Methylacidimicrobium sp. AP8: one gene and its partner. The protein of the gene in region 1 interacts with the protein of each later gene in a pairwise test. Links are inferred from orthologs where the notes say so. Each region holds a gene or a part of one and is shown on either strand. Other genes may lie near its edges. The genes, in order: eno and rpe.

Evidence for each region.
Region 2: the proteins of eno (region 1) and rpe interact in binary tests that used the Escherichia coli proteins (3 or more experiments, as listed by UniProt). The link is inferred for Methylacidimicrobium sp. AP8 from one-to-one orthologs.

Annotation. Positions count from the first base shown.
Region 1 is NZ_LR797830.1:303,865-309,091, forward strand. Bases 319-3,294 are described here. They hold eno (phosphopyruvate hydratase), read right to left. Parts: upstream 2,461-3,294; coding sequence 1,177-2,460; downstream 319-1,176. Other genes in these bases: hemW (radical SAM family heme chaperone HemW), read left to right, coding at 319-732; MTHMO_RS01365 (septum formation initiator family protein), read right to left, coding at 772-1,077; MTHMO_RS01375 (DHA2 family efflux MFS transporter permease subunit), read right to left, coding at 2,523-3,294. In the rest of the region: more of hemW, read left to right, coding at 1-318; more of MTHMO_RS01375, read right to left, coding at 3,295-4,094; MTHMO_RS01380 (lysophospholipid acyltransferase family protein), read right to left, coding at 4,660-5,227. UniProt on the Escherichia coli protein: Catalyzes the reversible conversion of 2-phosphoglycerate (2-PG) into phosphoenolpyruvate (PEP). It is essential for the degradation of carbohydrates via glycolysis.
Region 2 is NZ_LR797830.1:673,018-679,758, reverse strand. Bases 1,527-4,340 are described here. They hold rpe (ribulose-phosphate 3-epimerase), read left to right. Parts: upstream 1,527-2,473; coding sequence 2,474-3,208; downstream 3,209-4,340. Other genes in these bases: MTHMO_RS02975 (alanine--glyoxylate aminotransferase family protein), read left to right, coding at 4,268-4,340; MTHMO_RS02980 (hypothetical protein), read right to left, coding at 3,482-4,246; MTHMO_RS02990 (enoyl-CoA hydratase/isomerase family protein), read right to left, coding at 1,527-2,202. In the rest of the region: MTHMO_RS02995 (hypothetical protein), read left to right, coding at 714-1,061; more of MTHMO_RS02990, read right to left, coding at 1,081-1,526; more of MTHMO_RS02975, read left to right, coding at 4,341-5,350; MTHMO_RS02970 (class I SAM-dependent methyltransferase), read right to left, coding at 5,384-6,253; proS (proline--tRNA ligase), read right to left, coding at 6,336-6,741. UniProt on the Escherichia coli protein: Catalyzes the reversible epimerization of D-ribulose 5-phosphate to D-xylulose 5-phosphate.

The DNA of each region.
Region 1 (5,227 bases):
GATCCGGCCGTGCTTCGCACCCTCGGTCGCCGGCACCGCCCCCGGGACGTGGAGCGGACGATGGCGGTCCTCCGCGAGGCCGGCTTCGAGAACATCAACGTCGATCTGATCTTCGGGGTTCCCGGCCAGTCCATCGCTTCCTGGAAAGAGACTCTGGAAGGGGTGATTGCCATGGCTCCTGCGCATATCTCGGCTTACGAGCTCACCTACGAGGAGGACACGCCCTTTTTCGAAGCTCGGGCGGCGGGAGTTTGGCGCGAGGACGAGGAGCGCTCGATTGCCATGTACCGGGAAGCTTGGAGCCTCTTGGAAGCGGCCGGATACCGGCAGTACGAGATTTCCAACTATGCCCGGCCCGGTCGGGAGTGTTTGCACAATCAGGGCTACTGGATGGGGGACGACTATCTCGGTCTCGGCCCGGGCGCCTTCTCGACCGTAGGCTTGCGCCGCTGGCAGAACAGGAGGCATACCGGCCGATACGTCGCCGCGCTCTCTGCCGGACGAGAGCCCCCGAGAGAGGAGGAAGGGCTATCTGAAGAGGTGCGGCGCCGCGAGCGGCTGATGCTGGGCCTACGGACCAGCCGCGGCATACCCTATTCCTGGATTGAGGGAGAAGCCGAACGGGCGCGTGCCCTGATCGGTCAAGGATTGGCCGAGCTCTCGGACGGAACTTTCCGGCTTACTCCGGAAGGAAGGCTTTTGGCCGACGGGATTGCCGGTCTTTTCGTCTGACAATCGGGCTGCGGGCGGAGGATTTTTCGCGGAGAACCTCTATTTGGGGCTAACGGTCTCTCGATCGGAGGGGGGAGGGAAGGGGTCGAAGCGGAAGATGATCTCCCCCTTCTTTCCCATGTTCAGCCGGTCCCGGGCGATCCGGGTCAGGTAATTGGGATCCGACTGGAGAAGCTCGAGCTGGAGATTGAGCTCCCGGTTGCGCGCTTGCTCCGCCGCAACTTGGCGTTGGATCTGCTCTTTCTGGCGCTCCAAGCGATCGATCTGCTGGACCAGAGGCCAGAACGCCGATAAGAGGAGCCCCAGCCCGGTCAGCAGTATGCCGATGCCGAGTAGGTGACTCAACCTGGCCCAAATCGTGTCCCCGCTCATGCGTCCGGCGCCCCCCGGGGCGACTCCTGCCTGCACCCGTGCCTCCTGCCGCCGGCAGGCCGGTTGTCGGGATCACGGTGACCATTGCCCATATCGGCCTTCTTCTCCCAAGTCTTCCTCGATCCGAAGCAGCTCGTTGTACTTGGCGGTACGATCGGATCGGGAGAAGGAGCCTGTCTTGATCTGACCGGCATTGCAAGCCACCGCCAGATGCGCAAGAAAGGCATCCTCGGTCTCTCCCGATCGGTGGCTGAGCATTACCGCATACCCGCTGCGCTTGGCCAGATCAACGGTTTCCAGGGTTTCCGAAAGGGTTCCGATCTGATTGGGCTTGATCAAAATCGAATTGGCGACACCGGCCGCGATCCCCTTTCGCAGGAATTCCGGATTGGTTACGAAGAGGTCGTCGCCGACGAGCTGGACGTTCTTTCCCAGCTCGCGGGTGAGGATCTGCCAGCCGTCCCAGTCGTTTTCCGCCGCTCCGTCCTCAATGGATAGAATCGGATACCGTTTGCAGAGGTCCTTGTAGTATTCGACCAGGTGGATGGCCGGCATGCGTCTCCGGTCGGATTTGCGAAAGACGTAGGCCGCCGTCGTCGGATCGAAGAACTCGCTTGCCGCCGGGTCGATCGCGAACCAGATCTCCTTGCCGGGTGCGTATCCGGCCCTCTTGACGGCGGCGCAGAGCAGCTCGAAGACTTCCTCCACGGAGGAGAGGTTGGGAGCGAACCCTCCTTCGTCGCCGAGCCCGGTTCCCAGGTTCCGCTCCCGGAGCAGAGCCCGCAGGGCATGGAAGGTTTCCACCCCGTAGCGGATGGCTTCCGAAAAGCTCGGAGCGCCGCGGGGCACGATCATGAACTCCTGGAAATCGAGCGGCGCATCGGAATGGGCGCCCCCGTTGATTACGTTGGCGAAGGGCACGGGCAAAAGAGCGCTTCCCGTTCCGCCCAGGTACCGGTAAAGAGGGATGCCTAAGGCGGAAGCGGCGGCCCGGGCGACTGCGAGCGACACCCCGAGGGTGGCATTGGCACCCAGATGGCTCTTATTCCTGGTGCCGTCGATCTCGCGTAAGAGGCGGTCGATTTCCCGTTGGGAGAGGGCATCGCGTCCTTGCAGGGCCGGAGCGATGATCGCACGAACGTTCTGGATCGCCTTTTCCACCCCTTTGCCTCCGTAGCGGTCTTTGTTCCCGTCCCGGAGCTCGAGCGCCTCATTCGCTCCGGTCGAAGCCCCGGAGGGGACCATGGCTTGTCCCCGGGTGCCGTCCTCGAGGGTGACTTCGGCCTCCAGCGTCGGGTTGCCCCGGGAATCCAATACTTGCCGAGCCCAGATCCGGCGGAGAGAGAAGCGGCCCATGTCCGCAGCTTTCTTGGCTCCCAGCCGCTGGGAACACAAGCTAATTCTCGGGAGAGGGCGCGTTAGTGCGCCATCCCTTCGGCCTGCGGCTTGCCCTTGGCCGGTGCTAGGAAAATAACCAGGGGGAGCGAAGCCAAGCAGATCCAGCCGGACCATTGGAAGATGTCGACGTAGGCCCAGAGGCTTGCTTGATTGGTGAGGGTCCGGTAGAGCTCGCCGAGCGCCTGCGCCGCGCCGGGAACCGTTCCGGATTGGCCGGCGAGATAGCCTTGAATCGTCGCGAGGCTGTCCCGGTAGTTCGGGTTTTCCGGCGTGTAGTAGCCGGCCAGGAAATTCTGATGCACTTGGGCGAAGCGTTGGGAGTAGGTCGCGATGAGCGAGGTGCCGACGCTGCCCCCGATGTTGCGGAAGAGATTGAAGAGGCCGGTGGCGTTCCCCATCTGCTCGCGGCGCAGGGTAACGACGGCCGCGGTGGTGAGCGGAACGAAGACCAGGGGAGCTCCGAATCCGTTGAGGAGGTTGGGGATCACCACGTTCCATTGTGCAATCGAGATGTTGAAGTTTCCCATGAGGAAGGAAGAGGCGGCCAAGAGGAGGAAGCCGAGGGCGACCAGAGAGCGCGCGCTTATGCGCCCGAGCATCCTTCCGGCGAAGATCGACCCGGCCACGGCTCCGATTCCCCGGGGGCTTACGGCGATCCCGCTCTGGAAGGCCGTATAGGAGATCAGCGTCTGGAGAAAGAGCGGAAGGGCGGCCAGGGTTCCGTAAAGGACGACGCCGATCAGAAAGACGAGGCTGACTCCGGTGCCGAAGCTCCGGTCCTTGAGGATGCGGAGGTCGACCAGCGGCTCGCGCACGGAGAACTCCCGGATCACGAAGCCGGTGAGCCCGACGGCGGAGAGGAAGGCCATCCAACGGAGCCAGACGGCTCCGAACCAGTCGTCCTCCTGCCCCTTGTCGAGAAGCACTTGCAGGCAGCCGAGGCCGACAGTCAGAAAGAAAAGCCCCCAGATGTCGATTCGGCTCGGTCGATTCCGGCGTAGGTACGGCGGATCTTCGACGAAGAGGGCCGACAAGAGGATCGCCAGGAGGCCGACCGGCAGGTTGATGTAGAAGCACCAGCGCCAGTTGGCGTTGTCGGTCAGCCACCCGCCCAGGACCGGCCCGAGAATCGGCGCGACCACGACCCCGAGGGCGAAGAGGCCCATCGCCTGGCCCCGCTTGGAAGGCGGGAAGCTTTCCAGGAGGATCGCCTGCGAGATCGGCTGGAGCCCTCCGCCGCCCGCCCCTTGCAGGACGCGGAAGACGATCAGGGTGCCGAGGTTGGAAGCCGCGCCGCAGAGGGCGGAGCTGAGGGTGAAGAGGGCGATGCAGCCCAGGAAGAGATTGCGCCGGCCGAAGCGCCGGCCGAGCCAGTCGGTGAGCGGCAGGACCACCGCATTGGAGACGAGGTAGCTGGTGAGAACCCAGGTGGCCTGCGAGTTGCTAGCCGCCAGCCCTCCGGCGATATACGGGAGGGCCACGTTCAGAATCGTCGTGTCGAGCACTTCCATGAAGGTCGCCAGCATGACGGAGAGGGCGACGATCCATGGATTGTGCTTCGGCTGCCAGCCGGCGTCGGGGTTCCCGTCCATGACGAGCCCCGCAGCCTAGCGCTTATCGGCAGGAGAGCCAAGGACAAGATATCCGCTCCGCCGAAGGCCGGTGAAGCGGCTGCCGCGCGGATCGATCTTTCTTCGCCAGGGAACCAGGCTTGCGGGCTCCCCCAAGCTTCCAAAGTCGCCGGAAGTTGTGCGCCGAGCAGACCGACAACCATGCTCCCTGTGCTTTGGCTTGTTGCCCTCGGAGCCGAAACGCCCGGAAGCCGTGACCGATTTGGGCGATGCCGAAGACCACCGGTTCGACCGTCTGCTTGCCTCAAGGATAGAGGCGGCGGCTTCCCGGGCTGGCGAACTTTTCCCCCCCCGCTTTACCCCATCTTGCGTCTTGGGGGGGCGCTATATTCCGCGGGCGCCTCCCGACGACGATCGGTGGGCCGGAACTCGTATTGCCGGCGGCATTGCGGAGCTTCAACCCTCATCGCAGAATAGACTGCGATTCCCTCCGCCTGGAGAGCCTCGACCTCTTCGCCATGAAGAAGCCGCCGGCTCCGCGCAACGGAGCTTTTTTTTGGAAAGCGGACGCCTTCCTCGCTCCCTTTCAGCAAGCGGTATCCGGGCGGAGCGCTTCTTCCAGCGCCCTGCGGCAGGAGGAGAGTTGCGCGGCGGAATCGTTTTCCGGTGGAGGGATCAGGTGGCCGACTCGGACATGGCAGCCGGAAAACGGGTGGGGAATTTGGAAACGATCCCAGCTCCGCAGCTCCGATTTCCGGGAGAAGCGGCAGGTGATGGGAACGATGGGACGCCCGAGCAGCTGGGCGACCTGCATAACGCCATCCTGAACCTGATAGCGGGGCCCGCGCGGACCGTCCGGCGTCACTGCGATGTCGTGTCCTTCCCTTCCCAGCCGGAGGATTGTCCGGAGCCCGAGGCTTCCTCGCCGGGAAGAAGAGCCGCGTGCCGCTTCGAATCCAAAATGGGCGAGAAGCCGGGCCAGTACCTCGCCGTCATTGCTGGCGCTGACCAGCGCTGCAAGCTTCCGCCCGGGGAAGTGGCGTGCGTAAAGAGCCGGCATGACAAGGAGCCGGTTGTGCCAAAACGCGAAGATCAGAGGCTCCTTCGGCGGGCGGCTCACGATGCCCTGCGGATCGTCCACGGCTAGGCGGAGA
Region 2 (6,741 bases), 370 kb from region 1 along the record:
AGGGCGTCTGGAAAGGGAGGCGTCCCCCACGAGGCGCGAACGGAAGGGCTGCCCGGCAAGGATCCCGGCGATCAGCCGCATCATCGTCCCGGAGTTCCCGCAGTCGATCGCCTCCCGGGCCGGAAAGAGACGGCGGCTGCGGTTCTCGATCGAAAGAGAGCTCGGGCTCGCAACCTCGATATCGACGCCCAGGGCCTGAAAGGCGCGCAGGGTGCAGAGGCAATCCTCCGAAGGCAGGAAACCGGTCACCGTCGTCTGGCCGTGAGCCAGCGAGGCCAACATGATCGCCCGGTGAGAAATGCTCTTGTCCCCGGGGACCGTGATTTCGCCGACCAAGCGCAAAGCCGGGTCGACCCATAGGCTCTTCATCGCTTCCTTTTTTTCCCTTCAATCACACAATCCGCCGACCCGGCCGGTCCCGGTCTCCGAAGGTATGGCCCCGCGGCGGCAAAGCAACGAGAAAGGGCGCCGCTCCGCCTCAAGCGTCTCTTCGGCCGACGATGCATTTCCATTTCCTCCACCACCGACAAGGGAGCCCGGCCGACGCCGGGAACAAAATAGCCGTTCGCCCGGAAAGTCGGCAACCGGGATCGCCGCTTCCGGAAGGCCGACACCCGCACGCCTCCCGCCCGGCACCCCCCTGCCTCGCCGCGCCTTCTTTTCCCTTGCCATCCCCTCTCTGTCCCGCGCCATCTTAGGATCCAGCAGAAGCCATGAGAATCGGAGCCCTGGTCGTCGGCCTCCTCGGGGGCCTCGTCTCTCTCGCCTATGGCCTGCTCGGCTACGGCTTGGCTTCCCTTGCCGAATCGGGCTATCCCGCCTCCGCCGCAGGGGTAAAAATCCTGAGCGTCGCCGTGCCTCTGGCGGCCTTGGCGGGAGCCGGGATGGTTCTGGCGAAGCCCCTGCTCGGCGGACTGCTCATGGGCGCTGCTGCCGGAGTCTTCGTCTGTCTGTTGGGCTTCAACGCCCTCAGCCTCATCCCGGTCATGCTTTTAGGTTGCGGAGCCTTGCTTGGTTTCCTAGATGCGATCGATCCGGGCGGGCGGCAACCCAAATTGTAGATTACTCCTCGGCCGAGCCTCACAGATCCCGCATGGGATCGTCCTCGGGTGCCCAAGGGGCCTGGAAGTGCTCGCCTATCTTTCGAGGCGAAACCTCTTCGATACTTCCATCGCTCCAGCGAGGCTTCCGGTCCTTATCGATCAACCGGGCGCGAATCCCTTCCGGAAAGTCGGAACGCCGGACACAGTGCCATGCGACGATCGTCTCCAGACGGATCACCTCCGTGAGCGACATCCGGGTCGTCCTCCGGGACAGCTCCCAGACGAGCCAAGACGAAACCGGACAGCCTTCCGCTAGATTTTCCGCCCCTTGGGCATACCAGGGGTCGGTCGAAACCGGTCCGCAGGCAACCTTCCGCACGATCTCCGGCAGAGTGTCGGCATCGGTAAGCGATTGAATCCGATCGAAGTCGAGCCGGGTTCGAGCGGGAGCGAGCCGACTCCGCCACGGGCGCGCCCATTCCCGGAGCGATCGGGAGAGAAGCAGGCGATCCTCTTCCGCCCGGCCGGTCCAGGGAAGACTCGGGAGCCTTTCCTCCAGGATCGCCGCTCGCTCCTCGGACGGCAGAAAGGCGTCGGCCAGCTTGAGGAAGAGCGCGTCCCCGGCCCCAAAGGGGAGCCCCGTGAGCCCCAGGAAGAGGCCGATCCGTCCGGGCATCCGCCCCAGGAACCAGCTTCCGCCCACGTCGGGGAAGAACCCGATCGAAATTTCCGGCATCGCCAGCCGGCTCCTCTCGGTGACCACGCGGTGGCTCGCCCCCGCGAGCAGGCCAAGGCCGGCGCCGTACGCGATCCCATCGCCCCAACAGAAAATGGGCTTGGGGTATCGATGGATCTTCGCAACAACCCGGTACTCGCTGGAGAAGAACCGGCCGGCATAACCGCCGTCCCCCGAACGGATCGCCCGGTAGATTCTCCGAAGATCCGCTCCGGCGCAGAACGCACGACCTCCGACCCCGGAGAGGACGACGCACGCCACCCCCGTATCTTCAGCCCACCGGGAAAGCGCCGCATCGAGAAGCTCAGCGCCTTCCAGGGATAGGGCGTTGAGCGATGCGGGCTGATTCAGGGCAAGGTAGCCGAGACGGACTCCTCCGGAGACGCGCCGTTCCTCGACCCGCACCGGCGGATCGCTGCTCATCCGAGCTTCTTCCATCCATCCCACGGGCTTCACTGGTCTTTTGCTTCCAATCTTCCCGTTCGCGCGGCGGGTCACCAGCCTTTTTTCCGCATGGGGTCATTCCATGGGTAACGGGGAGCGGAAAGCTGTGCGATGCCTTTCGAGCCGTAGCTTTTTTCTTCCTATTTCTCACCCTCCGGCGGAAGAAGAAGAAAGAGATGTTCTCCGGCATCGGATATGGGCTAGTCTATCGTATTTCACGCATTCGACCGTAGGACCAAGGAGAAACGAGATGATACCATCAGGGGAAGCGGGACGGCGGGGCGATGGAGACCATCCCGTGAAGCTGGCTCCGTCGATCTTATCCGCCGATTTTGCCCGCTTGGAAGCTCATGCCCGGGAGGCGATCGAAGCGGGTGCCGATTGGCTTCACATCGATGTCATGGATGGGCACTTCGTTCCGAACATCACGATCGGCCCGCTGATCGTCGAGGCCCTCCGCCCCCTCCGCTCCGAGACCGGAGTGCTTTTGGACGTCCATCTGATGATCGAGAAGCCGGAACGGTACCTAGCCGACTTCGCTCGCGCAGGGGCCGACATCCTCACGGTGCATGTAGAAACTTGCCCCCATCTCCATCGCACCGTGCAGGCGATCAAAGAGTCGGGAGTCAGGGCCGGGGTGACGCTCAACCCGGCCACCCCGTTGGTCGCTCTCGAGGAGATCCTCCGTTACGTCGACTTAGTGCTCGTCATGTCGGTCAACCCGGGCTTCGGCGGCCAGGAATACATCCCCGCCAGCACCGACAAGATCCGCCGGCTGCGCGGAATGCTCGATGAGATCGGCTCCGAAGCGTGGCTTGAGGTCGATGGAGGGGTGAAAGCCGAGAACGCGGCGGAAATCGTTCGTGCGGGCGCAACCGTCCTGGTCGCCGGATCGGCCGTGTTCAAAGGCAAGACCGCCGCCAACGTCGAGCGCCTGTTGAACGCCGTGGCCGCAGCGCGCGCGACGTCAGGCCGGGCCTTTTAGGTTCGCTCTTTTCTCCTCGGCGATCGGAGGGGACCGCCCCGCCGAGAGTTCGGCTTTCCCGCCTCCTCGACTCAGGCACCCCCTCGGCGGTCTTCCCGCCGAGGGGCGCAAAATGGGTTCCCATCTGGAGGCCGATTTTCCGAGGATAAGCGTTTCCTCTGGCTTCTCAGGGCGCGGAACCTCTTGCTTTTCTGTATCCGGACCGCACGGCGCCGGCAAGCTTTTGTCGAGGATTTTTTTCTCCGGGGCTTGGCCCGAGAGCACCATCGCCGATCACGGCCCGGATCCCACTCCCGCCGTCAGGTCTCCGCGACGATAGTTCCGCATGACGACCTGCTGCTTTGCGTGGTTGGTGCCGAACCAGGTGCTGACCCGATACTCCACCGTCCCGCTCGCCGGAAGAACGCCCAGCTCGGGCGTGACCGTCGTCGCCTCATACCAGACATCCAATTGGTCGACCGAAGCAAAAATCCAGGCGATCGGAACCGGATGCGTCAGGTTGGCCTCGACATGAAGGATCGAGCAATCTTTCTTTCGTACCCAGAGCATTCCTTGGAGAGCGTTGATTACCCGGTCGGCACGAGAGCGGCAGGGCGCATCCGGCTTGGGCTCGAAACGGAGCAGATAGGCCCGCTGTCCGTTCCAGACGCCTTCGCCCTCGAGGGTGATGGTGTAACGGGGAACGAGATTCCGCATGGCCAGCAAATCGCTCACCTGGTGCGCAGCGCGGGCTTCCCGGAGCTGCTGGCTGCTCAATTTTTGGACCGAGATCGTTCCCGAGGACGAATTCGGCACGAGCAGCAGCCCTTCTCCGGGCTTGACCACCATCCGAATCAGATCCGTTTTCTTTAAATTTCCCCGGGCGTCGAGCTGATCGGTGCGGATCTCCTGCCAATACTCCAGCCGGAGCAGGAGCTGCTTCGCCTCGTCGTCCCGGGCGACCATCTCGCGCAGAATCTCCTCGATTCCAGGATCGGCGAAGGCGCGAACGGCGGCCAGGCAAAGCGTGCCAAGGAGAAGCCATTGCCTTTTGCGCATGAGGCCCCTATCCTCCTCAGAATGATATCGCACGTAAAACTTTTTATCCCGGGCCCGACCGAAGTTTCCCGCGCCACGCTCCAGGCGTTCGCCTCGCCGATGATCGGGCACCGAAGCAAGACCTTCCAAGAGCTCTACGCGGATCTCCAACCCAGGCTGCAAGCGCTCTTCTACACGGAGGGGCCCGTCTATTTCAGCACGAGCTCCGCCTGGGGCGTCATGGAGGGAGCCATCCGCAACCTCGTGAAGAAGAAGGTGCTTTGCTGCGCCAACGGAGCCTTCTCCGATAAATGGTATGACGTCGCCCTCCGCAGCGGGAAAGACGCGGAGATGCTCGCTGTCCCCTGGGGCACGGCAATCGACCCGGAGGCGGTCCGGCAGAAGCTGGCGACCGGCCGGTTCGATGCCCTCACCCTCATCCACAACGAAACTTCCACCGGCCTCATGAATCCGCTTTGGGACATCGCCGCAGTGATGCGGGAGTTTCCGGATGTCTCCTTCATCGTCGACACCGTCTCCTCCTTCAGCGTGCTCAAGATCCCCTTCCGGGAGTTGGGGATCGACGTGATGTTGACCGGCACCCAGAAGGCGCTGGCACTTCCCCCGGGAGCATCCCTTTTCGCGGTTTCCGAGCGGGCGCTGGCAAAGGCGGCGACCGTGCCCGGACGTGGCTACTACTTCGACTTCATCGAGTTTCAAAAGAACCACGAGAAGAACATGACGCCGAGCACCCCTTCGATCGGCCACCTGTACGCCCTCCGGCAGAAACTGGCGGAAATCGAGGCGGAGGGGATCGAAAACCGATACGCCCGCCACCGCGAAAACGCGCGGATCGTCCGCTCCTGGGTGAAGGAGAGGGGCTTCTCCCTCTTCCCCAAGGAGGAGTTCGCCTCTCTGTCGCTCACCTGCGCCTCCAACACGCGGAAAATCGATGTGGCGAAATGGATCGGACGGCTACGGGACCGCTTTCAGTGCGTGATCGACGGCGGATACGGAAAGCTCAAGGGGCAGACCTTCCGCATCTCCCACATGGGAGACGAGACGCCCGAATCGATGCGGCAACTTCTCGGATGGCTCGACGAGTGCCTGGCGGAGCTGGGCTGAGTCCGGCGAGGGCCCGCTCGCAGCCCGCATCGTTCACCGCGGCTTCTCGGCAACCAGAAAGATCGCTGGGTGCTCCATCTCGATGCCTCGGGCCGTCCGGATTTTGGCCAGCTTCCTCCGGAGGACCGCGAGGATCCGGGAACGCTCCTGCTCTCCGACCCCGGAAAGGAAGCGCCCGGAGCTGCTCGCGTCGAGGAAGGCGATGACGGCTTCCGGGTCCTTCGCGTAAGCCCGGAAGGAGAGGATCTGCAAGCGGACGACCCGGAAGCCCGCCCGCTCGGCTAGAGACCGGAGATCCCGCGCGCTCAAGCGAAACGGCGAGAGAAAGAGGTCGGGAGGCACCTCCCCCAGCGCTTCCCGCACCGATTCCCGGATTAGGCTCCGGATCCGGGAAGGCCGATCCCTGTACCCGGTGCTGATCCCCAGCCTGCCGCCGGGCTTCAAGATCCGATGGATCTGCCGGAGGGTTTCGGCCTTATTTTCGATCCAGTGGAAGACGTAGTTGAGATAGACCCGATCAAAGGAGGCGTCCGGGAAGGATGAGAGATCGTCCGAGCCGCCCACCGCGAACGACAGCCCCTCCCGCCGCCTCCTCTGCGCAATAGCGATGCGCTGGGGAGAAGGGTCGATCCCGACCACCTTTCCCGCGGGGCCGACCGTCCGAGCCACGTACTCGGCGAGCCTCCCCGTCCCGCAACCGAGATCGAGGACCGAATCCCCGCGCCGGATTCCCAGCAGGGAGACGAGCCTCTTCCCTTGGACGAATTGCGGCGTGCTGACCGCCTCGTACCGGGCGGCACGCTCGGCCGGCTCTTGCGCGGGGGACGGAGCGGGAGAGGCGCCGAAGAGGCTCCGGCCGACCATGGCCGATAGGAGGAGAACCCCGATGGGGAATGTCTTCATTCGGTCGCGGACAAAGAGCACGCCGCAAGCGGGCTTGCGTAGGTCCCCCTCCCAAGCCGGCCTGCGGGCGGCAGCGATCGTGTCAATATGCCTTCCCGAAGAGCACCCGGCGATTCCCGGGCTTGCCGGAAAAGGGACAGATCCCCGCCGCCGACTCCTCCTGGTCGAGCGGCACGCAGCGGATCGTCACCTTCAGCTCTTCCTGGAGGCGCTCTTCGAGTGCCGTATCCTCGGACCAAGAGACATCGGCGAATCCCCCGTGAATCTCCGGCTTTTGCGGATTCTTCGGCGTAAAGAACTCGAAGAACTCCCGCCGGGATTCGATCTGCCGGGTATGGCTCTTCCGAAAGGCCAGCGCCCGTTCCCAGAAGCCATTCTGCATCTCCGCCAAGATTCGCTCCGCCTGCGCGACGAACTCCCGCACGGGGAGGGAGAACCTTTCCCGGGGAGGACGATCCCGCCGGCCGACCGAGACGGTTCCCGCAGCC